Regions from separate parts of the Cytobacillus pseudoceanisediminis genome, predicted to be linked through region 1. Evidence: riboswitches for the same ligand, from Rfam matches in the RefSeq annotation. Region 1 holds a riboswitch; each other region holds the start of a gene.

Evidence for each region. Region 1 has a riboswitch for cobalamin ahead of M5V91_RS21200 (ABC transporter substrate-binding protein). Riboswitches for the same ligand answer to the same signal wherever they lie in the genome.
Region 2: linked by a shared signal. The riboswitch ahead of M5V91_RS02800 (ribonucleoside-diphosphate reductase subunit alpha) and the one ahead of M5V91_RS21200 (ABC transporter substrate-binding protein) in region 1 are both predicted to bind cobalamin.
Region 3: linked by a shared signal. The riboswitch ahead of cobJ (precorrin-3B C(17)-methyltransferase) and the one ahead of M5V91_RS21200 (ABC transporter substrate-binding protein) in region 1 are both predicted to bind cobalamin.

Annotation. Positions count from the first base shown of each region.
Region 1 covers NZ_CP097349.1:3,919,849-3,929,811, forward strand. The annotation lists gene M5V91_RS21155 (histidine phosphatase family protein) at 1-43, opposite strand, end outside; gene M5V91_RS21160 (adenosylcobinamide-GDP ribazoletransferase) at 1-327, opposite strand; gene M5V91_RS21165 (adenosylcobinamide-GDP ribazoletransferase) at 360-791, opposite strand; partial or broken gene M5V91_RS21170 (cobyric acid synthase) at 778-2,300, opposite strand; gene M5V91_RS21175 (bifunctional adenosylcobinamide kinase/adenosylcobinamide-phosphate guanylyltransferase) at 2,297-2,872, opposite strand; gene cobD (threonine-phosphate decarboxylase CobD) at 2,854-3,930, opposite strand; gene cbiB (adenosylcobinamide-phosphate synthase CbiB) at 3,905-4,870, opposite strand; gene M5V91_RS21190 (adenosylcobinamide amidohydrolase) at 4,867-6,339, opposite strand; gene M5V91_RS21195 (FecCD family ABC transporter permease) at 6,470-7,522, opposite strand; gene M5V91_RS21200 (ABC transporter substrate-binding protein) at 7,488-8,462, opposite strand; cobalamin riboswitch at 8,849-9,053, opposite strand; gene M5V91_RS21205 (hypothetical protein) at 9,134-9,910, opposite strand.
Region 2 covers NZ_CP097349.1:503,035-512,997, reverse strand. The annotation lists gene M5V91_RS02825 (DUF2188 domain-containing protein) at 1-83, opposite strand, end outside; gene M5V91_RS02820 (M28 family metallopeptidase) at 353-1,774, shown strand; partial or broken gene M5V91_RS02815 (biotin transporter BioY) at 1,830-2,554, shown strand; gene bioB (biotin synthase BioB) at 2,579-3,571, shown strand; gene M5V91_RS02805 (ribonucleotide-diphosphate reductase subunit beta) at 3,622-4,659, opposite strand; partial or broken gene M5V91_RS02800 (ribonucleoside-diphosphate reductase subunit alpha) at 4,671-6,892, opposite strand; cobalamin riboswitch at 7,027-7,220, opposite strand; gene M5V91_RS02795 (hypothetical protein) at 7,349-7,477, opposite strand; partial or broken gene M5V91_RS02790 (heavy metal translocating P-type ATPase) at 7,653-9,963, opposite strand, start outside.
Region 3 covers NZ_CP097349.1:1,155,383-1,165,345, forward strand. The annotation lists gene M5V91_RS06120 (amino acid permease) at 1-186, shown strand, start outside; partial or broken gene M5V91_RS06125 (GlcG/HbpS family heme-binding protein) at 451-733, opposite strand; gene fdhA (formaldehyde dehydrogenase, glutathione-independent) at 946-2,163, opposite strand; gene M5V91_RS06135 (winged helix-turn-helix transcriptional regulator) at 2,383-2,742, shown strand; gene M5V91_RS06140 (MFS transporter) at 2,900-3,697, shown strand; gene M5V91_RS30320 (MFS transporter) at 3,742-4,116, shown strand; cobalamin riboswitch at 4,308-4,485, shown strand; partial or broken gene cobJ (precorrin-3B C(17)-methyltransferase) at 4,719-6,339, shown strand; gene cobK (precorrin-6A reductase) at 6,349-7,119, shown strand; gene M5V91_RS06155 (precorrin-8X methylmutase) at 7,107-7,781, shown strand; gene M5V91_RS06160 (cobalt-precorrin-5B (C(1))-methyltransferase) at 7,756-8,892, shown strand; partial or broken gene cbiE (precorrin-6y C5,15-methyltransferase (decarboxylating) subunit CbiE) at 8,867-9,963, shown strand, end outside.

The DNA of each region.
Region 1 (9,963 bases):
TCAGCCCATGACGAAGTAATGCAACAGCCACAGTATCATCCATAAAAACACCTCCGTCCCTTCCACACTGGCCCCAAGTACATCCCCTGTCATTCCGCCAAACCAGGCAATGACTTTCCTTGATAAAAATGCGAATAACAATATTGAAAAAAGAACCATGATAAGAAACCCAACAATGGCCGGGTAACCTGCCAGCCCGGCAGCTGCCGCGGCGGCCAGAAGGAAGATAGGGTAAATAGATAAGGTGGTTTTCGAAGCAGCCTGCTGAAATAATGAGCCCAGCCCCTCTGTTTTGGCTGCCTTAACTTTTATCAGCAATACCCCCATTACCATCTTGCTTAAAAATGGAATCACTGCGATTAAAAAAAGGAATATAGATTTGATAAAAGTACAATTTCATAGATAAATAGAAAACGGGTACCCAGCAATACGATGATGGACAGCACACCGAACGCCCCCACCCGGGGATCACTCATGATTTCCAGCCGCCTCTTCTGATCGCGATAGGAGAAGAACGCATCGCTCGCATCCATCCACCCATCAAGATGAATCCCGCCGGTCAGCAAAATGCCGGCCAGCCAGACGGCAAAAGCCGCAGCCAAGAGTGAAAAAGGAGTCCATTCAAGAAAAGCATAGAGAATAAATGCGTATATGCTCCCCTGAATGAGGCCGGCTATGGGGAAGGTTCTGATTGCCTTCTCCAAATGAGGCTTATCCATCGGCAGAGACATTGGAATGGGAATGCTTGTGAAAAATTGAAGGTTGATCAATAACCCTTTAAGCCATTTCATTCTGTTTTCTCCAGCTAAAGACGATTTCCTTCAATTTTCCCCAATCAAGATGCTGAATCATATTTTCCGCCAGTTCGTTGTATTTCCTATCCTTCAAGGCTTTTATTCGGACAGGCTCCTTACTTGGAATGCCTTTTTGTTTGCGCAGGGAATTAAGCCACTCACCCCTCCATTCATCATTATGGAAGATGTGGTGCATATACGTCCCTACCAGACGGCCTTCATTTCCATAGAATCCATCTTCTTCGCCATTTTGAAGCAGAAGAAGGCGATTGCCATCAAAGTCTTCTTCAAGAACTGTTTCACCTAAATGGATTTCATATCCATCCAAGATTTCCTTTACGGGAAGGTTCGTGCTTGAATGCAAACTGCCCTTCACCTGCACCGTCTTCTTGCGTTCATGAAAAATGGTATCTGCCGGTATCAAATTCAAGCCTTTTTCCTTTTCATTAGGGTTCCCGGTATCAGAACCTGCCATATCGATTAATCTCCTGCCGAGCATCTGGTATCCTCCACAAATGCCGGCAATAGAACCTCCATCGGCAGCATAGCGCACAATCCAGTCCGCCAGACCTTTTTCCTTGAAATAGCGCAAATCGCGAATCGTGCTCTTTGTGCCGGGAATGATCACCGCATCAGGTGAGCCAGCTTCCGATAGATGCCTTACCCATCTAATGTTCACGTCATCTTCATAGTAAAACGGATCAATGTCACTGAAGTTTGAAATAAATGGCGGCCGAAGCACTGCAATGTCCAGAATGCCTCCTCCAGCCCTTGGAACAGCAGCCTGAATGGATAGGGAATCCTCTGCATCGATCATATGGTCATCCAAGTAAGGAAGAACCCCGAGGACAGGAATGCCCGTCCTTTCCTCGATCCAGCGGATGCCATCCTCAAACAGCGTGATATCTCCGCGGAATTTATTAATGATAATGCCCGCAACCCGCTGTCTTTCCTGTTTGGTGAAAAGCTCCAGGGTTCCGACAATGCTGGCAAAAACACCGCCCCTGTCAATATCGGCAACCAGGATGACAGGCACATCCGCCATTTCGGCTACTTTCATATTAACAAGCTCTTTATCTTTTAAATTAATTTCAACAGGGCTGCCAGCCCCTCTATCACAAGCAGTTCGTATTGAGCATCAAGCAGACTCAGTGCCTCTCTGATGGTCTCCAGTCCCTTTTCATAAAAGGATTCCCGATAGCTTCTTCCTGATAGGGAATTGACTGCTTTTCCAAGGAGAATGACCTCCGCATTCTGAGCGGATTGAGGCTTAAGGAGAATAGGATTCATCCAGACAGCAGCTTCAGTTCTTGCCGCTTCAGCCTGAATGCCCTGTGCCCTGCCGATTTCATTTCCATCCTTTGTCACGTATGAATTATTGGACATATTCTGGGATTTAAAAGGAGCCGTACGGAAACCTTCATTGGAGAATGCCCGGCAAAGAGCCGTAGCAATCAGGCTTTTCCCGGCATCGGATGAAGTTCCCTGAATCATTATCCCTTTCATTCCGGTTCTCCTTTCATTTGTATGGGGATGCCAGCTTCAACAAGATAGGCTTCATCAGCCATATTTACTAAATTCCTGTGAAGCGTCCCAAGTATTTTTGAATATGTAATCACCAGTTCATTTTTGCCAATTGGCTCATTCAAGACTTCGTTGCTGACAACGATCAAGGCCCTGCATTTTTTGCGGATTTCTGTGATGGCCCTGAGAATATCAGATGATAGACTTTCCTGGAATTCTCTGTTCCGCCAAACATCTTCCGCTCTAAAAAGTTCATTATTCAAGAGAGTGGTCAAGCAATCGAAAAGAATAATGTCCTGATTGTTAAAGTTTCCCGAGATCTCTTCAAGTGCGGAAGGCTTCTCCCAGGTTGTCCAGCTCAAACCGCTCTTTTCCCGGTCATCCTGGTGCCTCTGAATCCGTACCTTCATCTCGGAATCGTACGCTTTTCCTGCAGCAATATACTGAAGCTTTCCTTCCGTCTTTATTGCCAGCCCGGCAGCAGTCCTCTCTGCAAAGGAGCTTTTTCCGCTCCGCACTCCACCGGAGATAAAAATCAGCGATCCTTCCGCCATTGCCGCATCGCCTCCATCAGCACATCGTTGTCTTTCGGCCCTTTAATCGCAAAGCGCAGCCATCTCCCTTCCAGACCTGGGAAATTCATTGTGTGCCTCGGGATAATTCCTTTCTCAAGCAAAAATCGAAAAAGAGGCAGCTGCACATCAAATCTCGGATCTCTCAACAAATAGAAATTAACTGAAGAAGGAGAAACCTCAAAATCCAATTGCTGATAAAATTGAACCAGCCTATCTCTCTCCTGCCGGATTAAATTCTTTGTCAGCCTGACATGCTCTTTGCTGTCCAGACACCATTCCCCTGCTTTTAAAGCGAGGGCATTTACACTCCAGTGCGGCTTTAGAGAAGCTGCTTCTTCAATTAACCTCTCACTTGCCATCATGTATCCAAGGCGCAGGCCCGGTATCGAAAACATCTTTGTCATGGAGCGCAGCACCACAACATTCGAATCCTTTTCTATGAAAGGAACGATTGATTGATAGTCGCAGGCAAAGTCATAAAAAGCTTCATCCATAATAAGCAGGCAGCTATGGGTATGACACTTCTCAATTAATTCCTTTACAATGGAAGATGGGTAAAAAATACCTGTCGGGTTATTTGGGTTGCAGAAGAAAACAACATCAGCGGCTTTCAGCCTTTCAGATAGCGCTTCCATATCGAGATCCCAGTCGCCAGGCTCCAGCTGATGATAGGAGACTGTACAATGATTAACCCGGCAGGCCTCTTCATATTCCGAAAAGGCCGGCTGAATAATCAGCACCCTTTTTCCGGCTATCATCCGGCCAATCAGGGTGATTAGCTCGGCGCCTCCATTTCCCACCAGAATCTGTGTTTCTTTTATTCCCTCTGCAGCCGCCAATTTGCTTTTTAATAGAGAAGATTGGGGATCCGGATAATCGCTAATAAATTGGAATAGACTGCCCCATCCTTCTTTTAACTCGCGGGGAGGACCAAGTGGATTGATATTGGCACTGAAATCAATTCGCTCCTCAGGCATTGGCTTATCAATTGCTTCATATAAATATTGCGGGTTAGATCCATGTGAAGGCCAAATCAAGGAACACCCCTCCTGTCCATAATAAAAGCAAGAATAAGAAAACCGTCTTGTTCATGATCGAAATGCTTTTTATGATATGTTCTTTTTCAAGCAGCACCATTGGCTTTCCCATCGTGGCTCGGTTAGAAATTACACCCTTATAAAAATTGATTCCTCCCAGCTGAACCCCCAGGAGGGCTGCAACAGCTGCTTCGCCCCAGCCGCTATTTGGGCTCGGGTGCTTTGGTGCATCTCTTAAAAGGATCCCCCATGCTTCCTCATATGGAGAATGCTCCGGCTTTTGTGTGAGCATGATGCAAACCGATGTCAGCCGGCTCGGGATCCAGTTTGCGATATCATCCACTTTGGCAGATGCCCACCCAAAATCTATATACCTTTCATTTCTATGGCCAACCATGGAATCGCAAGTATTAATGGCCCTGTAGATAAGGGCCATTGGAGCACCGCCAATCATGGCCCAAAATAATGGAGCTGTAATGCCATCACTGGTGTTTTCAGCCACTGTCTCCACGGCAGCCCTGACAATGCCTGGTTCATCCAATCGATCTGTATCCCTGCCGACAATGTATGAAAGCTTTAATCTTGCTTCTTCCATATCTCCTTCTGCCAGAGGCTCATAGACCTCCAGTGCTGCATCTTTTAAACTCTTTTGCGCAATGGCTGTGAAGATAAGAATGCCCTCTGCCAGAATGCCGGCAACCGGGTGAATTTCATAGAAGAGCTCTATGATTAAATAAGTTATACCTCCTGCTGCCAGCAGGACTATAAATAGCATGATGATCCCTTTTAATTTTCTATAGCGGCCTTTATTAAGAACTTGTTCAAGTTTATGTATCAGGGCACCCATCCATCTGACCGGATGCGGCCAGTTTGGCGGGTCTCCTATCAGCTTATCTATTATGCAGGCAAAGGTTAGAGCGATCAGGTGATTTAAAATCATCCCTTTATCCTTCTTTGCGATTTTTTTATTGCCTCAACAGTACATTCGTAGACACCTTTTCCGATTATTTTGCCAAGAGGTGTAATGGTGCCCGCATACTCCAGGTATTCTCCCTGCTGCGTGGCCGCAATCATAATACTGTCTGTCGATGTTCCGGTCGCTATCGTCCCTGTGACTGCATCCTTTACCTTCTGATCATATAAGGCTCTTGTCTTTGCCTCGGTTGCAGTCATAATGCATTGAATAAAGGCTTCCTCTGTCAGATTGCCATTAACGAAAACCCATGTATTGATTGTACCCGGAGTCAGATGATAAGAATGGGCTTCACTTTTCGAGGCATCAACAGCATTGCCGACACCTGCTGTCACGACCACATACACAGAAAAGGTTCCATCTTCATAAAATTTACTGCTATGATCTTCAACATATACAGCGGTCATCATCCCCACGGTTTCCCCGGGTTCTAAGCCGATCTCCCGGACAAAATCCGCCATCTCCGCTCTATGATCACTGCAATCATAATTCTTGCTCACATGCCGGTTTAGAAATATGCGATTCCAGCCGGTGCCCGATCCTGTTACACCTGATGACATGGTTTTCAGCGGAAATGGGGAGCGAAGGACAAGTAAGTCTTCCTTTACCTCAAGATAGGATCGATCAATTCGATTCACTGATTGGCTTTCTGCCTGAGAGCGTTTGGGCACCAAAACCATCTGAGGGGCCGGGACTCTTGGATGCGGCAGCTTCTCAATCTTCGTCCTATAGACCTCACGTATTCTGCCTTCTTTTAAAACCTCATTGGGAACGTGGTTAATATTGACTTCACCATTCTCAAGCAGCAGAAGGCGGTCACAGTACAGGCCGGCCAAATTCAAATCATGAAAAATGGAAATGACCGTCAGCCCGCAGTCTTTTGACCATACAGAAAGGAGATCAAGCAATTCTTTTTGATAGGACAAGTCCAGATGGTTAGTCGGTTCATCCAGCAATAATATTTCCGGCTCCTGGGCAAGGGCCTGGGCTAAAAACACCCTTTGTCTTTCGCCGCCGGATAATTGCTGAATATCATAATCCTGAAAATGGGAAATGCCTGTCTGCTCCATGACTCGATTGACCGCTTCTTCATCTTTGCCGGACCAGCTCTGGAACCACCCCTTTTGATGGGCATATCTGCCGAGGGAAACAGTTTCCTTTACCGTATAGGAAAAAGCCTGAGAGGAGTGCTGAGGCAGAACAGCAATAATTTTTGCAAGCTCTTTCGGTGTATACTGTGAAAGGTTCTTTCCTTTGATCAATATATCTCCTGACTTATGAGGCAGAATGCCGCTCAGCATCTTCAGTATCGTGGTTTTCCCGCTTCCGTTCGGACCCAGTATTCCGAAGAGCTCCCCTTTCTCCACTTCAAAGCTGATATTTTTCACAACCGGTGCACCGGCATATCCGCCAGTAACTTGCTGAACGCTTAGCATGATTAACCACTTCTTTCTGAACTAAGATATGCCTTCGGAACAGGCAAAAACCGCTTGTTCCTGCAAAGAAAATCCAGGGAATCCTTCCTCCTTGAATGGGTGGACGCTTGTGCCGGACAGTTATCGAGGTTCAAAGTTTATTCTTTCTTTTAATTAAAATAATAGCAAACGCAGGTGCACCGATTATCGCTGTAATCACACCGATTGGAAGTTCGGTAGGTGCAATGATCGTCCGTGAAACCAGATCGGCAATAATAAGAAAGCCTGCACCCATCAGAATAGATAGCGGCAATAGGTGCCTATGATCCGGTCCCCATAACAGCCTGGTCAGATGAGGGATCACAAGACCGACAAATCCTATCGTTCCAGATACAGCTACAGCCGCACCAGTCAAGATAGAGCCAGCTATCAGGACCATCATCTTTCTCTTCTGAACGTCCACCCCTATATGCTGGGCCTTTTCTTCTCCGAAGCTCATGGCATTAAGCTCTTTGCTGTTCACTAAAAGAAGGATGGCACCCAGTACAAAAAACGGAATGATAATTTTAATATACGCCCACCCTCTCATGGATACACTGCCAAGAAGCCAGCCAATAATCTGTCTAAGCTCCTCTCCAGTCAGGGCAATCATCAGAGAAATCAGAGCGCCAAGAAAAGAACTGAAGATAATGCCTGTTAAAATAATCGTTTCCACTTTCATGGATCTTTCAATTTTTCTGGCAAACAGCAAAACGGCAAAAATGGTTAAAAAGGAAAATAAAATGCTGAATAACGGCAGCGTAAACATTCCTGCAAACGGAATGGATAATCCTAAGAATAATGTTAAAACAGCACCTAGTGAAGCCCCGGATGAAACCCCAATTGTATATGGATCTGCCAGCGGATTTCTTAATAAACCTTGAAAGGCGGCTCCCGCAATTGCAAGAGACGCCCCTACTAAGCCAGCCAGCAAAACGCGCGGCAGGCGAATATTCAAAATGATATTTGAATGCATAGCATCCGTGTTTCCCAATGAAATAAAAGGAAATAGCTCAGCGCTTATTACTCTGATAATCGTCATGGGGTGAACAGACACTGTTCCAATTGAAATCCCCATCAGCATGGCTAAAAGCAGGAAAGCCGCTGCTGTTAGATAAGCTAAAAATTTATTATTTAAATACGTCCGGATATACTGCTTTTGCAAGTTCCTCGACTCCTTCAATAATACGAGGGCCAGAGCGGGTTACCATATCGGAATCAACATCGGCAACATGCTTATTTTTTACTGCGGTTATATCCTGCCAGCCATCCCTTTTCATTACATTGCCAGCAGCATCCTCAGTGTAATAGCCATGAGTTGTGATGATTACATCCGGATTCCGTTCGATAATCGCTTCCGGATCCATTTTCGGCCATCCTTCTTCGGAAATGATATTTTCTGCATTGATGGCACTTAGCATTTCATCCATAAATGTTTTTGTACCTGCTGTATAGATTTCAGGAGCAGGTGAAACTTCCACGAAAACCGATTTGCGGTCTTCTTCTTTTATGCCCTGAGCTTTTGTTTTGATTTCCTCGAGCTTGCTCTTCATATCTGAAACAAGCTGCTCTGCTTCATCCTTCTCTCCCGCTGCGGTTCCAACCATTTCAATGGATTCAAAAACCTGATCAAAGCTCTTTGCATCATTGACAACAAGGACGGTCACACCTGCATCCCTTAATTGCTGAAGGCCAGCTTCGGAATTATGTGCGCTTGACGCGTGAGCAAGGACAAGATCCGGTTTTAAAGAAATAATTTTCTCGACATTAAATTCCATGCCGCCAATCTTTTCTTTTTCTGTGGCTTCGGGCGGGTAGTTATCAAAATCGGAGACTCCGACAACTTCTTCGCCAAGCCCCAATTCAAAAACAATTTCGGTGTTGCTTGGAATCATGGAAACGATTCTTTCGGGCTTGGATTCGATGACGATTTCATTATCAAGAGCATCCTTTATCGTAACAGGAAAAGCAGCCTCTTCCCCGCCAGTATTCTGCCCTTCCTCAACCTTTTTCTCTTCTTTAGGCTGTTCAGCACTCTCGCCGCAGCCTGCTAGCACTCCTGCAGCCAGAAGCATCGTTAATAAAAATGCATAAAACTTTCTCATACTCAGCAATCCTCCTAGAACTTTCGACAAAATTCGGGTGGTGTCTAACACCATCTTAAAAAATAAAAGGCTGGTTCTCATAATATTTTTTAGCTTACAAACCTAGCGCGTTGATTTCCGCTGCAGGCACTTGCTTTCCGGGGAGAGATGAGAGCCTCCTCGGCTTCGCCTGTGGGGTCTCTCACTTCCCTCACTTCCCGCAGGAGTCAAGTGCCCTCCGCTGCAATCAACTCAGTGGCAGAAACTAAGTTAGCCACCCATAGACTTTTAGAAACAACCAAATAAAAAACATCCCCTCGGACGGCAAGGAGATGTTGGCATGGTCATTTATCAATTAGTGCAGAAAGGATGGCCGGACCAAACACCTCCCTATCCTCGTAGGTTTATGGGTGCTTAAGAATCAGGCAGGTCTCCTGGCTCATGGTCAATGCGTTCTGCTCCTTCCCATACATTCCTGTACAGTGGATTTACAGACAGCTTCCATTTACAGTGGCGGGACCGCGCTGGAATTTCACCAGCTTCCCTATTAAGTCTTCAAAAGAGCCTGTTTTAAAACCCTTTTGAGAAGACACCTGTTCTATGCGGATATAAAATTTTCTATCTCCGATTATACACCATCACGCAGAAAAAGTAAGAGAATTTTGCTGAATGTTGTAAAAAAGTTCAGAATTCTAGCGCGAGTATATTTTCCATTCCCTTGTTTTCTTATCAAACACAATCTTCGCCTCACATGGCTCTTTCACAATGGCCTCATACTCGTCATACATATCATCCATATTCGCAAAGTCGCCAATAATCCAAATAGGAATTTCTATCCGGACCCGATTCTGTTCGATATCCTTAATGGAAAGTACCGCTCCCTCTTTCATAAGAGACTTTAAGGAAGGCAGGACATCTCTGGTGATAGGAGGATACGTCTTTTTCTTTTTTATGCCAAGGAGCGTTTTTTCGACTTTCATCTGTCCCATTTTACCGGGGATTACTTCCCCAAGCATGCGGTAAAAATCGTTCAGATCGCGATAATATGTACGGTTAAACCAGCCATCATCATGGGCCAGGTACACATAGCGATTGCTCAGATAATTGTAAAAAGGCGGCTTAAGATGTTCCTTGACATGGCCGAGATAAAGAAGCTCAGCAATTGTCTGGCCGGGAAGCTCATTCACCGCTTCCTCTTCCTCGAAATCAATCCAGCAAAAATCGCCATAGCCATATACATCATCCTCAACCAGCCTGCCCAGCTTGTCCCTTGACACATAATCGAACATCGTGTGGGTATTAAAGTCCCCATGTTCAAAACGATGCTTTAACAACAGCAGATTGTTAATAGAATCGGAAAGAGTTTGGGCAAACTCTGCAAACTCAATTCCATAAGTCATCACATACTGATCCTGTTCATTAAGATGGATGTAGATGAGATCACGAATAGCATGATTCCTTCTTTTCAATGACGAAACCTCCGAACCGTTACCCAAAGTGGTGTTTTCAAAGAAAAGCACTG
Region 2 (9,963 bases), 1.9 Mb from region 1:
AATCTTGCTTCATCTGTACCTGCTCTGTCCTTAAAATATTGTTCCTGTTCATCACTGTGAATGTTGCTTTTACGATTTGCCATGTTTATACCTCCTTTATATAAATGAACTTTCATCTATCGATGAGTACTATCACTTTACCCTTTTAGGGAGTAAAAAAACACAAAGTCTCTCGCCATAAACAGTAATAATTTCCCAATAGATTTTGTCTTTTATTATATAAATTTGACACATAGTGTCGCAAAAATAGGCTTACCCCATAGGAATTAGTACTCTATTCAAAAAATACCATTTTCTACTAAACTAGGAATCGTTAGGGAATCGAAAAACCACTAAATTTCAGGAGGGTATTATGTCAAGAAATAGTCGAAAATCTCCCAAGATATTAGCAGCGGCTCTAGCAGCTTCTTTAGCTTTTGGCACAATCGGGTATGCTGCCCCGCTAAGTAATGAAAATGGAAATTCATCCCACTCGCAAGATCAGAAGATTATTGCCAGAGTAAATGCTGAACGTGCTATCGAACACGTGAGGTATCTATCGGAAGAAATCGGGACAAGACCCGGCGGATTAGAAAATGAAAAAAAATCGGCAGAGTATATTGCCAATACACTCAAAAGTTATGGCTATGATGTTGAATTTCAATACTTTCCAGTAGCAGATCAATTCATAGGCAGTGCAGCATTTGAAGATGGGACGGTATGGGAAATGGGCGCTGCACCAAACGGAGCAATCAGCGATACGCCAGTTCATGCAGAAGTCATCTTTGTGGAAAATGAGAATTTCCAGGGAGCCGAAGGTAAAATAGTTCTTCTGGCTCGAGCAGATACTACAGCCGGATACCGAGAGCAGGTAGCCAAAGCAGTTGAGGCAGGGGCAGCTGGTGTGATTCTCCAAAGCCTTGTTGGAAGCCGCGGCAATTACGGACAAACTTTTAATCCTAACCTTACATCGGAATATGATATCCCGGTTTTTGGGGCTTCCTATATTCATGGAGAATGGCTCAAGGAACAAATGGAGCAAGGTGCAGTTGAGCTCTCCCTGTCAGCAAAACATTATAAGGATCTAAAATCGGTAAATGTAATTGCAACCAAGGAAGCTAAATCAAAAGATGAAGATACAAAAGAGGTTATACTAGGTGCCCATCATGATAGTGTGGTGGGTGCTCCAGGTGCGAATGATAATGCTTCCGGTGTAGGGTTAATGCTTGAACTTGCCAGAGTTTATAAAGGATACAATACAGACAAAACCCTTAAATTCATTGCATTTGGATCTGAGGAACGCGGACTTTTAGGAGCAAGATATTATGTAGATCAGTTAACAGAGACACAAAAAGATCAAATAGAAGCTGTTTTTGTTCCTGATATGGTTGCTACAAATTATGAAAAGGCTACAAACCTATATGCCATGACACCAGACGGCAGCCAAAACATTGTAACTTCTTCAACTGGTCAAGCTGGGGCACGCTTGGGCAATTCGGATATTCTCCCAGGCAAATTCGGATCGAGTGACCATGTTCCTTTCCATAATGCCGGCATTCCTGCGGCCCTTTTTATCTGGATGGGCATAGACAGCTGGGATCCGCTTGTTTACCATATTGAAAAAGTCTATCATACACCGCAGGATACTATCGAAGATAATATCTCTGCAGAAAGAATGCAATCAGCACTTGATATCATCGGTTCCGGACTTTTTGATGTTGTCCGAAAAAAACACAAGGCAATAATTAATGCTTTTATCCAGCCGCTGGCCAATTGCCGGCGGCTGGTTTATTAGCAAAAAGAAACTCCATGCCTAACCCCGATTTCTTCTCTCCTAACCTCCATTCAATATGCCATACCATACGTTTACACACCTTAACCAAATATATATGTTAACCTATTATAAAATTAAGTTGACAATAAACGTTTGCTGCTATTATTCTAAATTGTATAAATACAAATCTATCAGGAGGCATTTTATGAAGACAGGTTTAAGAACGATTGATTTAACATTGGCTGGCATGTTTGTTGGCCTAATGGCGGTTGGAGCAAATATCACTTCATTTGTCCCATTTTTAGTTATTGGGGGAGTGCCTATTACTTTGCAGACTTTTTTGCCATTCTGGCAGGGGCTATTTTAGGTAGCCGATTAGGGGCTATTACTATGGCTGTCTATGCTTTTGCCGGGCTTGCAGGCGCCCCTGTATTTTCAAAATTCGGCGGCGGTTTTGCTTCCTTATTAAGCCCCACTTTCGGTTTTATCTTATCGTTTATAGTAACAGCCTATGTCACCGGCAAATTGATAGAAAAGAAAAAATCTGTTCCGGTGTATATTACTGCAGCTTTAATCGGAATGGTGATCAATTATGTTTTTGGGACGAATTGGATGTATATGGCCTATAAACTTTGGTTTACAGCACCTGAGGGATTTACCTATCATTTGGCATGGCTGTGGATGGCGGTCCCCCTTCCAAAAGACATAATTCTCTCTGTTTTTGCCGGGTTAATGGCCCATCGTCTGGAGCATAGAGTATTTGCAAGCAGTCAGTTCAGAAAAATGAACCGAGCAGCATAAACAATTTTACTAAGGAGGATACATATGAATTTCCAACAGTTAGCACTTGACGTACTGGAAGGACATGAACTTACAGACTCGGAGGCAATGGATGTTTTAAATTGTCCAGATGAAGAGCTGCTGAATCTATTGCACAGCGCCTATAAAATCCGCCATCATCATTATGGGAATCATGTTAAATTAAATATGATTATTAATACCAAATCAGGCCTATGTCCTGAAAACTGCGGCTATTGCTCACAATCCAGCATCTCAACAGCACCTATTGAAAAATACAGGATGATGGATAAGGAATCTATCATCCAGGGTGCAAAACAGGCACATCAGCTAAATGTTGGAACCTATTGCATCGTTGCAAGCGGAAGAGGTCCGAGCAATAGGGAGCTAAATGAAGTAATTTCAGCGGTTAAAGAAATTAAGGATAACTATAACATGAAGGTCTGCGCCTGTCTCGGGCTTCTAAAGCCTGATCAGGCTGATAAGCTCAAGGAGGCTGGGGTCGACCGCTATAATCACAATATTAACACTTCTGAAAATCATCATGAGAGCATCACTACCTCCCATACATACCGTGACAGAGTCAATACGGTCCAATTAATAAAGGACGCAGGTATTTCACCGTGTTCCGGGGTAATTATTGGCATGAAAGAAACCAGGGAAGACGTCGTAGCGATGGCCAAAAGCCTAAAAGCCCTGGATGCCGACTCAATCCCGGTTAACTTTTTGCATGCAATTGATGGGACGCCCTTAGAAGGGACAGATGATTTGAATCCCCGCTATTGTCTGAAGGTGCTTTGCCTGATGCGTTTTATCAATCCATCAAAGGAAATCAGAATATCCGGAGGCAGAGAGGTGAATCTTAGGAGCCTTCAGCCGCTCGGGCTTTATCCTGCTAATTCTATTTTCGTAGGAGATTACTTAACCACAGCAGGTCAGGAAAGCACAGCGGATCACCAAATGCTGAAGGATCTGGGTTTTGAGATTGATTTTGTATCTGGGGAACCAGTATTCTCATGAAAAAAAGATTCTGCGCAACAGCAGAATCTTTTTTTATATCCGGATAAGGTTTATAATTCATCAAAGCCATTATCAATTTGAACTTTTGTATATTGCCGCGATTTTTGTTCAAAGAAATCGGACTTCCCATGGTCAACCTGCTCATAAGCTACTATCCAGCGGAGCGGATTGGTCCGGTAGCCTTCAAACGGCCGTTCATATCCCAGCTGATTGCAGCGGATATTGGCATAAAATTTGATATAAGCTTCAACGTCAGACAGCAGGATGCCTTCTGTTTTGCTGCCGATCACATCGCGGGCCCATTCAATCTCCAGTTCAGCAGCTCTTTTAAAAGTCTCCTGGACGAATTTACTTAATTCATTAGTATTAAGTTCCGGATTTTCCTGCAGAATTTCTTTAAAAATTTTAACAAACAAATCTACATGAATTTGTTCATCCCGGTTGATGTAATTAATCATCGTTGAGGTGGCTACCATTTTCTGATTTCTGGCCAGGTGATAAAAGAATGCAAAGCCTGAATAAAAGAAAAGCCCCTCCAGAACGACATCAAACACAATAGATTTAAGCAGGTTCTCTGTACTTGGATTCTCAGCAAAATCTTTATATCCGTTCACAACAAATTCATTTCTTTCAGCTAATATAGGTTCTGTACGCCAGAATTCAAAAACCTCATCCTGTTTTTGTTTGGGAACAAGGCTTGATAGAACATACGAATATGAGTGATTATGAATCACCTCCTGCTGTGCAAGTATGATCATGAGTGCCGATATGCTTGAGTCGGTAATATAATCAGCAACTTTTCCGGCATAATCCGTCTGGATACTGTCGAGCAATGCAAGCAGGCCAATAATTTTCAAAAATGCCTCTTGTTCACTTTTCGTTAATTCCGGAAATTGCTTAATGTCCTGTGACATGTTTATTTCAAAAGGCGTCCAAAAGTTAGCGAGCATTTTTTTATACTTTGGATAGGCCCAGGAGAAGCGTACATCATCCCAATTAAGAATATTGGAGCATTCCCCATTGATGATTGATGTTGATTTGTTTGGCGCCGATTGATTAATAATTGGCCGTTTTTCTAGAGTATTCATAACGTCCTCCTTTAGCTTGAGCAAGATTCACAGTCTTCAATCTCAGATGAAGTTGATCGGATATAATACGTTGTTTTTAATTTTTTCTTCCATGCTGAAAGATGCAGATTTAAAAGATCGATTGCTTTAATATGGTTCGGTATATAGAAATTAAATGAAATAGCTTGATCTATATGTTTTTGTCTGTTTGCATTCTGCCTGATGCTCCACTCCTGGTTAATATGATAGGCAGATTTGTAATACCAAATGGTCTCACTGTTAATATCGGGAGCTGTCACAGGGATCCGATAATCCTTTTCTCTTCGGAGTACTGCTTGTTGAATATAGGATCAATACTTGGAGTGCTTCCTGCAATTAAAGCAGTTGATGCATTAGGTGCAACCGCCAGCAAATAGGCATTTCGAACACCGTTTTCACTTACCTCTTTGCTCAATGCAGCCCAGTCCATGTCTGACTCTGCCTCCAGATATCCCCTCTTTTCAAAGTAAGCACCCGTTTCCCAATCAGAACCTTTAAAGGCTGAATAGCTTCCTTTTTCTTTAGCCAGATCCATAGAACTTTTTATCGCTAAAAAAGCAATTTGCTCATATAGAATGTCAGCGAATTTTTCTGCTTCTTCGCTTTCCCATGTGATTTTTTTCAGTGCAAGAAGGTGGTGCCATCCAAAAGTCCCCAGTCCAATCGCACGGTACTTCTGGTTTGTGATCTGGCCCTGAGGCACCGGAATACTATTAATATCAATGACATTATCAAGCATTCGCACCTGAATTGGCACAAGCCTTTCAAGTACTCCCTCACTTATGGCCCTTGCAAGATTGATGGATGAAAGATTGCAGACAACGAAGTCTCCTGGATGTTTTTCGATAATAATTCTCCCATCCCTTGTATATTCTTCAACCCTCTTTGTAACACTTTGGTTTTGTACAATCTCAGTGCACAGGTTTGTACAATAAATCATTCCGCAATGTGAATTGGCATTTTTCCGATTTACTTCATCCCGGTAAAACATAAATGGTGTCCCTGTTTCAAGCTGGCTTCTCATGATGGATTTCATTATATCGATGGCAGGCACTTTTTCCCTTGATAGATTCGGGTTATCTATACACTCTTTATATTTCTGGCGGAATGAACCTTCGCCTTCACCTTCATCATAAAAATCCTCCAGTGAAAAGCCCATTACCTTGCGGACTTCATGGGGATCAAATAAATACCAATATCCCCGGCTTTCCACTTTTTCCATAAACAAATCCGGAATGCAGACACCTGTGAATAAATCATGTGTCCGTTGCCGTTCATCTCCATTATTAAGCTTTGCATCAAGAAACGAGAAGATATCTTTATGCCAGACATCCAGATAGACGCTTATAGCACCCTGCCTCTGTCCAAGCTGATCAACACTGACTGCTGTGTTATTCAGCTGCTTCATCCAGGGAATCACACCTGAAGATGCACCCTTAAATCCTTTAATATCACTTCCTCTGCTGCGGATCTTCCCTAAATATACTCCGATTCCCCCGCCATTTTTAGACAGTGATGCAATATCGGTATTGCTGTCATATATAGAATCAAGACTGTCATCAACGGTCTCAATGAAACAGCTTGAAAGCTGTCCCCAGTTTTTCCCTGCATTAGCGAGTGTTGGCGTGGCAACAGTCATATACAAACCACTCATTGCCCAGTAAGCTTCTTTAATGAGTTCAAGCCGCTTACCCTTCGGCTCCCTTTTCATCAGCACCATGCTGATGATCATGAACCGTTCCTGTGGAAGCTCATAAAGATTTTTCTGTTTGTCCCTGGCAAGATATCGGTCAGCCAGCATTTTCAACCCCAAATATGTAAATAAGCGGTCATTTTCTTTCTTTATGAATTGGGCAAGTTCATTTATCTCATCCTTTGAATACACATCTAATAAATCCTGGTCATAAATTCCTAAAGCCGTCAGCCGTTCAATTAACGTATAAAAATGTTTGTAGCAATCATCCGGCTGGCATTCTCTATTTTTTCCTGACTCAGTATAGAGCTTCTTAAGAAGCAGACGTGACGCGGCAAAAGTCCAATCAGGCTCATCAATACTGATAAAAGATAAACAATCCAGTATAAACTGGTCATACATTGTTTCCGCTCCCAGCTGGCTCATTTCTTCATACCTTTTTAATAGGTGCTCTATGCCGAGCTGTGGAAATTCTGTCTTAAGTTCTTCTAAAATTTCTATCGGTTGTATGGTTTGGACCATCTTACTTCCTCCTAAAGGCAAAATAAAAATCCGCCCGGAAAATGAGCGGATCAAACGATAGTATAATAGCTGGAAGAAGATGAATAAACGGCCATTACGCGATCGTTTCATCATCTCAATCCCCGAAGATATGAAACTTTCGATCGCCCTGGCAGGTCTCCTGGCTTGTGCTTCACTCTACTTAAAGCCCTTCCCATACAAACGCCATAAAGCGTTTTGTACAGTGGCATGCTCTTTTCGTCTGCACTTACAGTTGCGGGGACAGCTTCGGTTTTACACCGAATTCCCTATTAAGTCCTCATAGGACACCAATCACGATCTATATGTAGTTTTTATTCTTTTTAATATATACTATATATTGTAGATGATTCTATCATATAGAGAAATAGATTACAAATTTTTAATCGTTAATGGACGAAAAAGAACAGGGGGGATATTCCCTCTGTTCTTTATTTCTCACTCATGATTTTCCATTTCAATATCATGAGATACCGGCTCAGGGGTAGCCCAAAATGAATCATATACAGCATACCCTGCCATTACAAGAACGAGATACGCAATCGCTGCACCTGCCCATTTTTTCATTTTATCTGCTCCTTTTAATAAAACGTTTTTTCATTTATCGCAGTCTAACGGACAGTATGACCCCACTACAGGGCTCAGAGGAGTCCATGGAGGATGAGTGGGTCAACTGCCCATTGAGGCCCGATTTGTTCAACTAACAATCAGCAGAGAAAAAGAATTCCCGCTGATTGAAGTTTCACTTTATTTTTACTCTTTGTAAACGAAGTGCGTTTAAAACGACAGATACGGAGCTGAACGCCATTGCGGCGCCGGCAAGCCAAGGTGCAAGGAACCCTAATGCAGCTACTGGGATGCCAAGGGTATTGTATGCAAATGCCCAGAAAAGATTTTGTTTTATATTCCTAATGGTTTTTTTGCTCATTAGGATGGCGTCTGCAATACTATTTAAATCCCCTCTCATTAGCGTAATATCAGCTGCTTCCATCGCAACGTCTGTACCGGTTCCGATCGCCATACCAATATCAGCTACAGCAAGTGCAGGTGCATCGTTTATGCCATCGCCGACCATAGCTACTTTTTTCCCTGGTTCTGAAGTTTTTTTACTTCTTCTGCCTTGCCTTCAGGTAGAACCTCTGCAATTGCAGAGTCTATGCCCACTTCATCAGCTATTGCCTGAGCCGTACGTTTGTTATCTCCCGTAATCATAATGACTTCAATGCCCAGTTTCCTTAAGCGTTTGATTGCATCTCTGGATGTTTCCTTTATTGTATCCGCAACTGCCACGATACCTGCATATTTGCCATCAACCGCGACAAGCATTGCCGTTTTTCCATTTTCCTCCAGTGTTTCCATATCAAGTTTGGCTGACTGGACATTAACGTCGTATTTGTCCATTAATCTTCTTGTACCTATCAGGAGATCTTTTCCATCCACTCTCGCTTTTATTCCATACCCCGGAATAGCTTCAAATTCAACTGGATTAAATAGCATGATTCCTTTATCCTTTATTCCCTTTACTATCGCTTCAGCCAATGGATGCTCAGACTGTTTCTCCGCTGACCCTACAAGCTGGAGAAATGTTTTTTCTTCAACGTTGTGTTCTATAATCACATCTGTTAATACCGGTTTGCCATGTGTAACTGTTCCAGTTTTATCAAGAACGACTGCAGTGATTTCGTGCGTGAGCTCCAGGTGCTCTCCGCCTTTGAAGAGAACCCCATATTCCGCTGCCCGGCCTGAGCCGGCCATTATAGAGGTTGGCGTCGCCAGACTAGAGCACATGGACATGCAATTACCAGGACAGCAATCAATTTTTCGAGTGCTTCTGCAAAATTTCCAGGACTTACCCATATATACCACACCAGGAATGTAACCACTGCTATGGCCACTACAATGGGAACGAATATCCCAGAGATTCTGTCTGCCATTCGCTGTATAGGGGCTTTTGAACCTTGCGCTTCTTCAACCACTTTAATAATCTGTGACAATGCTGTATCTTTGCCGACTTTAGTGGCTTTAATTTTCAGGAAGCCATTTTTATTAATGGTGGACCCAATAACTGTATCTCCTGCTGTTTTATCAACAGGTACACTTTCCCCTGTCAGCATGGATTCATCTAAAGCAGACTGTCCTTCGATAATCTCACCATCAACTGGAACTTTTTCACCTGGCTTTACATATATGATTTCCCCAGCAATGACTTCTTCAAGGGAAATTTCAATTTCTTCCCCTTCCCTTAAGACAGTTGCTGTTTTTGCCTGCAGCCCCATAAGCTTTTTGATTGCTTCAGAAGAACGTCCCTTAGCCCGGGCTTCAAACAGCTTGCCTAAGATTATTAATGTTATAAGGATAGCACTTGTTTCGTAATAAAGTTCCACCATATGTGCATTGCTGCCAATTGATAAAATTGATTGGTATAAGCTATAGAAAAAAGCAGCAGAAGTTCCGAGTGCAACCAGCACATCCATATTGGCGCTCTTATTTTTTAATGCCTTATATGCCCCGACATAAAATTGCTTTCCTATGAAAAATTGTATCGGTGCTGCAAGAGCCAGCTGTACCCACGGATTCATAAACATATCGGGAACATAAATAAATGATGTAAACTCGAAATGTCCAACCATGGACCAGAATAAAGGGATGGAAAGAATTAAAGAAAAAATAAACTTGCCTTTTTGTTTCTCAATTTCCTTTTCCCGATATCCCTCGATATCCTGGTCTTTATCCATTTTCACTTTCGCCTGATACCCTAGATTCTCCACTTTCTTTATCATGTCCTGAATGGAGATTTGTTCAGGATTATATTCCACAGTGCCCGTTTCAAGAGCCAGATTGACTACAGCTTGTTTGACGCCTGGAAGCTTATTAAGTCCCTTTTCAATCCTTCCAGAGCAAGCAGCGCAAGTCATGCCCAGCAATTCGAACTCTGCTTTCTCAGATACGACCGAATAACCTAAATCCTCAATTTTTTTCTCAAAAGCTTCGACAGAAGTTACTTCAGGATTATATTTAATTGCTGCTTTCTCTAAAGCAAGATTGACACTTGC
Region 3 (9,963 bases), 2.6 Mb from region 1:
TACCCAATCATCCCTCTGATTTGTATTATATTCTGTGTCTCTATTCTAGTATTCCTGGCCTTTGATCCAACTCAGCTGGCAGGACTGCTTATCGGAATAGGATTCCTGCTTGTCAGCTATATATTCTATTACTTCAAAAATCGAAAGACAGATAAAGTTCGTTCCAATAATGAGATTGGTGCGTGAAGGCAATCTTAAACATTTGTAAGTTTCTAAGTATCTAAATGAATTAACCGGATGACCATGATGGCTGTCCGGTTTATTAGAATTATAGAGGGATATTGTAGTTTTCATAATTACCTATTCGAATAAACACTTACTTTCAAACGAGTTGATTTCATAGCACTCATCTGATAATGAGAATTTGCTGTAAAAGTAAATACCACATGTTCATTTGGCTAAAAAACATGTGGTATAACTTATTCCCATTAAATGCTTGAAATTAATTTGTCAAAAAAAATAACAATTAACCAGAAAATTATTATTGAGAAAACTTGTTGTTAAATACTTGAACAGCAGCCTCTGCAACCTGGAGATATCATGGGGAGCGGTACTGCCGCTGACTCCCACGGCGCCTGCCACTTTTCCATCATTGACCAGAGGGATTCCTCCGCCAAAAACGACAAGGCGTCCAGGCTTTATTTTGGGCAATTTCGATGCTGGCTAACCAGGCATCATCCATTCGGTGAACAGCAATTAGATTTCCACCCTCATCCACTACGGAGATAACCATGGAAACCCCAATTCTTTTTGCTTATTCTTCAGCACCTGCAATAATTTGCTTAGCTAAATCTAATGTGATTTTGCTCATCTTAATGAACCTCCTAATCTTTTATGGTTAGATTACCGGTATCATATTTTTTCAAGCGTTTTGTTCACATACAGAATACTTTTTGCCTCAAAATTTGCTCACTCAAATTTTTTAGTGAATGCTTCTGACAGACTTTATTTATTAAATATCCCGTGAGGGTCAATAACAAATTTCTTGGAAGCACCCTGATCAAATTCGGTATATGCTGCTGGTGCCTGGTCTAATGAAATCAACGTTGCATTTACAGCTTTGGCGATTTGTGCTTTTTCGTTTAGAATAGCCATCATTAAGTCACGGTGATAGTTCATAACGGGTGTTTGACCAGTCACAAAGGTATGTGCTTTTGCCCAGCCGAGCCCCAAACGGACCTTCAATGTTCCGCTTTTCGCATCATTATCGATCGCACCCGGATCACCAGTAACATATAGACCTGGTATACCCAGCCGTCCTCCGGCACGTGTTACTTCCATTATCGAGTTTAATACAGCTGCTGGAGCTTCACCTGCTCCAGCACCATGTCCGTGGGCTTCAAAGCCTACACAGTCAATTGCGCAATCCACTTCTGGAATTCCTAAAATTTGTTCAATTTGTTCCCCCAGATTTGGATGTTCTTTTAGGTTAACCGTTTCACAGCCGAAACTTCTGGCTTGGGCAAGTCGCTCGCTATTCAAATCACCAACGATAACGACAGAGGCACCAAGAAGTTGAGCAGAATGGGCAGCAGCCAAGCCGACTGGTCCAGCTCCAGCAACATATACTGTAGAACCGGGCTTCACGCCAGCGCTTACCGCACCATGATAACCGGTTGGAAAGATATCGGAAAGCATCGTTAAGTCAAGAATTTTCTCCATGGCTTGTTCTTTATCTGGAAATTTCAGTAATTGGAAGTCTGCATAGGGTACCATTACATACTCGGATTGGCCTCCAATCCATCCGCCCATATCTACATAACCATAAGCGGATCCGGGACGATCCGGGTTAATGTTCTCACAAATATGCGTGTTGCGTTCTTTACAACTGCGGCAGCGGCCACAAGCAATATTAAATGGAACGGATACAAGATCTCCTTTTTTGATAAATTCAACATCGCGTCCAACCTCAATGACTTCACCCGTGATTTCATGGCCGAGAACGAGTCCCTCAGGAGCAGTCGTCCGGCCGCGAACCATATGCTGATCGCTTCCGCAAATATTGGTCGTAATGACTTTTAGAATTACCCCATGTTCACACTTACGGCCGACATTTAAAGGATTTACTCCGGGTCCGTCTCTTAGAATCAAATCCGGATAGCTAATATCTTCCACGGCTACCCGTCCTGCACCCCTGTAGATTACTGCTCTGTTTCCTGCCATTCTTGCATCCTCCATTCTATTTAAATAGTGAGTTGGTTATCGTATAGATAGAGTGTTTTTTAGGATGCTCCACCCTAATTTTATAAAAAACCAAAATCTCAATTTTCTCTATCTTGAATATATTCTAAAAAATAATCCTTTTTTATGGAAGAACGCACTTTTTTGTGAGAAGGTTACTAAAAGGATACTTTTAGACTGCAGGGAAGTGGAGGGGATATTATGGATGACTTGCGGAGCGAAGTGAGGAAGAAAATTGAAAATAGAGAATTTAATTGTGAAAAAGAATTGACATTATCCCTTATTAGCGGCAAGTGGAAAATAACGATTATATACTATTTAGGAACTGAAGGGACTTTACGATTCAGTGAAATTAAGCGTCTGTTTCCAAAAATCACCCACAAGGTATTGACAACTCAGATTAGAGAATTAGAGGAAGATGGGATAGTTCATCGGAAAGTTTTCCCGGAAGTCCCGCCTAGAGTGGAATATTCATTAACAGAATTAGGGCAAAGCTTAATGCCGGTTATTTTAATGATGTACGATTGGGGGAAAGAAAATATAAAAACATTCATAAAATAGGTTGACAATGTATGGATTTATTTAAGAGATGCTGACTTTGTGACGTCCAATAGAGAGCAGGTATAACGCAGTTTCATATTGTTGAGAGGATAAAAAAGTTATGTTTCACATTTTCAATATAGCTCCAATACTATGCTTTATTTGAAAGAGGGATATTATGATTCCAGGTTCATGGAGAGCGTTAGGATGGATTGGATTAGCTGAATTATGCGCATTAAGCTTGTGGTTTAGTGCTTCTGTTATAGCCCCTGAACTGATTCAAGTATGGAATCTTAGCTCCAGCTCAGAAGCATGGCTGTCTGCTTCTGTCCCAATTGGCTTTGTAATGGGTGCATTAGTTAGTTCATATTTTGGGATAGCAGATCGTTTTAATCCCCGAAAGGTTCTTGCCGTTTCAGCGTTTCTGGGTGCGCTATTGAATGCCTTGCTTTTATTGGCAGATCAGGCTTTTTTCGGTATTCTGCTTAGGATATTAACCGGTGTATCACTCGCTGGTGTATACCCGACAGCTGTTAAAATATTATCTCAATGGTTTCCGAAAAAACGCGGGCTTGCAGTTGGTATCTTAATAGCCGCCTTAACTCTAGGGTCCTCTTTGCCACATTTTATTGTTATATTCTCTTCTTCTTTAAATTGGCAATTAGTGATTATTTGCAGTTCAATATTGGCTCTCCTGGCAGCTGTAATTGTCAATTGGGTTTTAACAGATGCTCCAGTAACAACGAAAAAATTACCTTTCTCTTTTAAATTAATAAAAAAGGTAGTTTCGAATAAACCAGTAATGCTTGCGAACTACGGTTATTTTGGGCATATGTGGGAATTGTATGCGATGTGGACGTGGATTCCCATCTTTTTGACTGCTAGTTTTACAAGCTATTCTCCAGGGATTCCTCCCTGGTTCATTGCATTGTCCTCTTTTATTATTATCGGAATTGCAGGGGGATTGGCTGTGTAGTAGGCGGGCTAGTCTCAGATAAAATTGGAAGAGCAAATCTAACGATTATTTCTATGTGTATCAGTGCCATTTGCTGTATCTTGATTGGCTTTACTTTTGGTCAATATATTTGGTTAACTCTTCTCCTTTCTATCATTTGGGGAATGTCTGTCATCGCTGATTCTGCCCAGTTTTCTGCCGCAGTTTCAGAAGTTGCAGAAGTTGAGTATGTAGGAACAGCTTTGACTTTTCAAATGTGCATTGGTTTCCTGATCACTATATTTTCTATAAATTTAATCCCTATTATACAGAGGTTAGTTGGCTGGGAATGGGTCTTTGCCTGTTTAGCGATTGGACCAATTCTTGGTATTGTATCTATGGTCCAGTATAAACGGCATGATTTTAATAATGTCAAAGGGACAATCGGTCATTTTAAATAAATTAAACAATATCTATTTGTACTAACTTTGTAAATTATATCCCAGCAAAAATTAACTCCTGAATAGCAGATATAAGTTCTTTTTACCAATTCCTATATCTAAAAGTCAAAGGCATTAACATAGCATTTAAAAAATTAAGAAAAAAATAATATGCCAAAATTGGTCATTATATGTTATATTAGTAAAAAATTAATATATCAATTTGAATAAGTGCTCACTTTGGTGAGGTAAAAGGGAAACCAGTGAAAGTCTGGTACAGCCCCCGCTACTGTAAAAGCTGATGAAATTACAATGCCACTGAGAAATCGGGAAGGTGTAAGAGTAAGAAGAAGCTTAAGTCAGGAAACCTGCTTATTTAAACGACACTTGCTTTTCGGAGGGAGAAGTATAGGCGGGACAATTATGATCAATTGTTTTTGAGTTTCAGTATGCTAATTTTTATACTGTCATTTCATATGCCTGTATTCCTTTGAAAAGGAGTGCAGGCATTTTTTATTTGGCAAGAAGCAATGAATTTTGAGAAATGTCCGGCGCAGGGCGCCTGCTAAGAGCAGCACGGCAGCAGGCAAGGCGCATATGCTTTTCTTAATTGGAGGTTACCTATGAAGAAGGGAAAAATCTTTGTTGTCGGCTTCGGTCCGGGCGATCGTGAGCATATAACGAAACGGGCTGTGGATGCGCTGCAGCAGAGTGATTGCATTATTGGCTACAAAACTTACGTAGATCTGATCATGCCATTCGTTACAGCAAGTTCCATTGTGAGCACGGGGATGACTGAGGAGGTATCCCGTGCGCAGGATGCAGTGAAAAGAGCGGAAGCCGGCCATATTGTTTCCGTGATATCGAGCGGTGACTCGGGTGTATACGGCATGGCTGGCTTAGTGTATGAAGTGCTGATCGAAATGGGCTGGACGGAAGAAGAAGGAATCGAAGTGGAAATTGTTCCGGGCATCTCTGCGATTAATTCATGTGCGAGTTTACTGGGGGCACCTGTCATGCATGACTCCTGCACCATCAGTCTGAGTGATCATTTAACACCCTGGACTGTGATCGAAAAGCGCATTGAAGCAGCCGGGATGGCGGATTTTGTCATCGCATTATATAACCCGAAAAGCGGCAGAAGGACACGGCAGATTGTCGAGGCACAAAGGATTCTATTAAAATATCGTTCTCCTGATACACCAGTGGGTCTTGTGAAAAGTGCTTACCGCGAGAATCAGAATGTCATTCTGACTACACTGGCGGAAATGCTTGATCACGATATAGGCATGCTGACAACGGTTGTGATCGGGAATTCCTCCACTTTCTTTTATGACAATAAAATCATTACGCCTCGCGGATATCAGAGAAAGTATACGCTCGGTGAAGAGAAGCAAAGCTTAAAGCCGCATCAGCGTTTAAAAAAGGAAGCGGAGCCATGGGCATTAAATCAGGAAACCGGGGAAGCACAGGCCGGCTACGAGCAGATCCAGAGAAGAAAACAAGAAGCCAGCTCAATGGATATGGCTTTAAAGGCTTTATCGATGGCAACGAAATCGGGGATTGACCAAACACATTTGGTGCAGCAGCCAATCGAAGATATTTTTGAATTTGCAGTAACGCCTGGGGTTGCCAATAAATTTATTACACCAGACCAAATGCGCGTATTGGCAGAAGCTGTTGGCGAGAAAGGCACCATGGAATATACACCGGATCACCGATTTTTAATCAAGATTCCAACTGGACGGCCTCAGTCGATTGTGGAAAAACTCGAACAAAATCAACTTACAGTCATGCCAGTGGGCGATGTTCTAAATGTAAAAGCCTGCGATTTTTGCTACGGGGAGAAAGCAGAATCCATTCCATATGCAGAGGAAATTGCAGCTGAACTGGGGGGTTAAAGCTTCCAAAGGAACTGCATATTGGTTTTAACGGCTGCGGTATGGCCTGTTATCGGGCCGTATTTGATGATATCGGCATAGTTTACCGCAAGAAGAAGTTTGATCTATTTATCGGGGCAAAGCCGGTTGGCCGTACAGCCCATGCTGCCCAGCCGGTGGCAGAGGGAATTGAGCCCGATCAGCTGGTGCCGTTATTAAAGGAGATTATCGAAGAATACAAAGAAAATGCGCATCCAAATGAACGGCTTTTTAAATATTTTAAGCGTGTGAAAAAATTCAGTATTTTACCTATCAGGATATGAGCTCCAAGATCGAAGTCGAGCCGGCACCATGCGGGGATTAGGGGGATCTTATGATTTTATTTTTAGCAGGCACAAGTGATGCGAGAGCATTAGCTATTCAATTGAAAAATCAAGGTTATCCCTTATTGGCAACCGTTGTCACAGAATCGGCAGCTGACAGTTTGAAGGCTGAAGGCATTGCTTATAAAGTGGGACGGCTGTCAGAAAATGACATGATTGAATTAATTCAGATGCAAGAGATGACCACTGTGATTGACGCAAGTCACCCTTATGCGGACGAAGCGTCAAAAACGGCAATGGCAGCAGCCAAAGCATGCAGCATTCCTTACATACGTTACGAAAGGCCAAATGAACAGTTTACCTCACCGCTCATAACTGAAGCCGAAAGTTATGAGGAAGCAGCAAAATTGGCTCAATCGCATAAAGGAACGATTATGCTGACAACCGGCAGCAAAACGCTGGAAATCTTCACAAAATATTTAATGCGTGATGATATCCGGCTTGTATGCAGGATGCTTCCAAACATGGGAAATATGGAAAAATGCCAAAAGCTTGGGGTTAAACAAAAGGATATTATTGCGATTCAGGGGCCATTTTCTGAGTCATTAAACAAAGCTCTTTGTGAGCAATATGAAGTGACCCTGATGATTACAAAAGAAAGCGGCAAAGTGGGATCGGTGGATGAAAAAATGACCGCTGCTCTGGAATTGGGGATTCCTGTTATTTTGATTAAGCGGCCACCGCTCGTATATGAAAACTTCTGCACTTCTTTCGAAGAAGTGATTCAAAGATTGGGAGGGCTTTACACATGGCAAACATGAACTTTAATACAACATTTGTACCGGTAACGGTAGATCCGGATAAAATTTATGATCACAGCTTCGCAATTATTAAAGAGGAGATGGGCGAGCATCCATTTACAGACGAGCAGTGGCTGGTGGTTCGGCGTGTCATCCATGCCTCGGCAGATTTCGAGCTGGGCAGAAGCATGATTTTTACACGGGATGCTATTGAAGCAGGTGTTCAATCCATTTTAGCGGGCCGTCATGTCGTGGCAGATGTACAAATGATTGAAAGCGGGTCAGGACGCAAGCGATTCCAAAAGCATGGCGGGGACCTGCATTGCTATATTGCGGATGAAGATGTTGCAAAGGAAGCGAAGGCCCAGGGAACAACACGTGCGATCATTTCCATGCAAAAAGCTGTGAGTCTGCATGAAGGAGGAATCTATGCCATCGGCAATGCGCCAACAGCGCTCCTGGAATTGATTCGTCTAGTGAAAGAAGGGCTCGCGAAACCAGACTTGATTATTGGCATGCCAGTCGGCTTTGTATCAGCGGCAGAGTCCAAAGCCGAGCTGGCCGTGCTTGAAGGGATCCCATTTATTACGAATGCAGGGAGAAAGGGTGGCAGTACAGTGACGGTCGCTGCGCTGAATGCCATTTCGATAATGGCGGATGAACGGGCAAAAGCAGCGAAATAAAAAAGATCCATCCCAAATGCGGCACGGCTACACGACAGGTGCCTGTGCCGCAGCCATGACAAAGGCAGCACTGCAGGCACTAGTGACCGGAGAGGTGCCAAATGAAGTTACGATTTATCTGCCAGTTGGCCAGTTTGCCACTTTTAAAGTGACGGCATTTGATCGGTCAGATGGCCGGGTCATGTGCGAAACGATCAAAGACGCAGGGGACGACCCGGACGCCACACATCAGGCACGAATTCAAAGTACAGTGACTTATGCCAAGGAAGAAGGCATCCATTTAGATGGCGGAATCGGTGTAGGACGAGTCACGAAAGCAGGGTTGCCAGTAGCGGTCGGGCAGGCAGCGATTAACCCTGTGCCGCGAAAAATGATCCATGGTGTCGTCCAGGAAGCAATGGATAAATATAAAGTAAATCGGGGCATTGAAGTAGTCATTTCGGTTCCGGACGGTGTAGAAATTGCAGAAAAAACATTGAATGGCCGATTAGGCATTATTGGAGGTATCTCGATTTTAGGTACACGGGGAACGGTGGTGCCATTTTCCAGTTCCGCCTATATGGCAAGTATCGCTCAGGCGATCAATGTCGCAAAAGAAGCAGGATGTGAGCATTTAGTCATTACAACAGGCGGACGCAGTGAAAAATTTGCCATGAAGCAATATCCGCATTTGCCGGAAGAAGCCTTTATCGAGATGGGCGATTTTGTCGGTTTTACTTTAAAGAATATAGCAAGGAAGAAGTTTCCCAAAGTCTCTCTTGTAGGGATGATGGGGAAATTTTCAAAAGTTGCACAGGGAGTTATGATGGTCCACTCGAAAAGTGCACCAGTCAGTTTCGAATTTTTAGCAGGTATGGCCAATAAAGTGGGTGTCAGTGAGGAAATTCAGCAGGACATTTTACAGGCAAATACGGCATCACAGGTTGGTGAAATCCTTCAGGGAAACGAAGCATTCTTTGAATCCCTTTGCCGAAACTGCTGCTATTATGCACTGAATCATATGAACGCAAGCATCAAAGTATCGACAACTCTGTATGCCATGAATGGAAGCTGTCTAGGAAAGGCTGAGAATATTGACAAATTGGATGAAGATGATTGGTATCGGGGATAATGGCGCAGAAGGATTGCTCCCCCATACATAGACTGGATTCATGAATGTGATGTCCTGGTCGGCGGGGAACGTCATTTGCAATTCTTCCCGGAATTTACTGGAGAGAAAAAGTAATCAAAGGCGGCTTGTCGGCATTAACGGCTGACCTGCAGCAAGAAAAACGCAATACAGTTATTTTGGTATCAGGTGATCCGCTGTTTTACGGGCTTGGCGGTGTATTGGCGAAAAAGCTTCCATTGGAGATTTATCCTTATACAAGCTCTGTTCAGCTCGCTTTTTCGAAAATGCAGGAAAGCTGGCAGGATGCGTATATTGTCAGCCTGCATGGCCGTTCTATAAAGGGCTTTGCCCAAAGAATCGACGGGCGGAAAAAGATTGCTATTTTAACAGACGAAAAAAATACTCCGCAGGCCATTTCAACGTATTTAAAGAAGTTCGGCATGACGGAGTATGATGCCTTTGTTGCTGAAAACCTGCAGGGGGAAGATGAGCGCTGCCGCTTTTTCACTTTGGATGAAATGGAGCAATCGTCTTTTTATCCATTAAATGTGGTGATTTTAAAGCAGCGTGTGGCAGTAGAGCGCGCCTCACTGGGAATTCCGGATGATAGGTTCGTACAGAGAAAGCCGGATAAAGGCTTGATTACGAAAAAGGAGATCAGGACTCTTTGTATTCAGGAGCTGAAGCTAAAGGAAAACAGCATCGTCTGGGATATTGGAACCTGTACAGGCTCCGTTGCGATTGAGGCAGCGAAAATAGCCCGGGAAGGGGCCGTGTATGCGATTGAAAAGAATGAGGGCGACCTGGAGAATTGCCTGGAAAATCAATTAAAACATCGGACAGATTTCACGGCCGTCCTTGGAAAGGCGCCTGAGAGGCTGGATGAATTTCCTGATCCGAATGCGATTTTTATTGGCGGAAATGGCGGGAATATGGAGCTTTTATTGCAATCATGCCTTTCAAGGCTGCAGCCGAATGGCCGGCTCGTGATGAATATTGCCACAATCGAAAATCTCGCAGAAGCGATGAAGCATTTGAAAAATATGGGCTGTGAAGTATCCGTATTGCAGG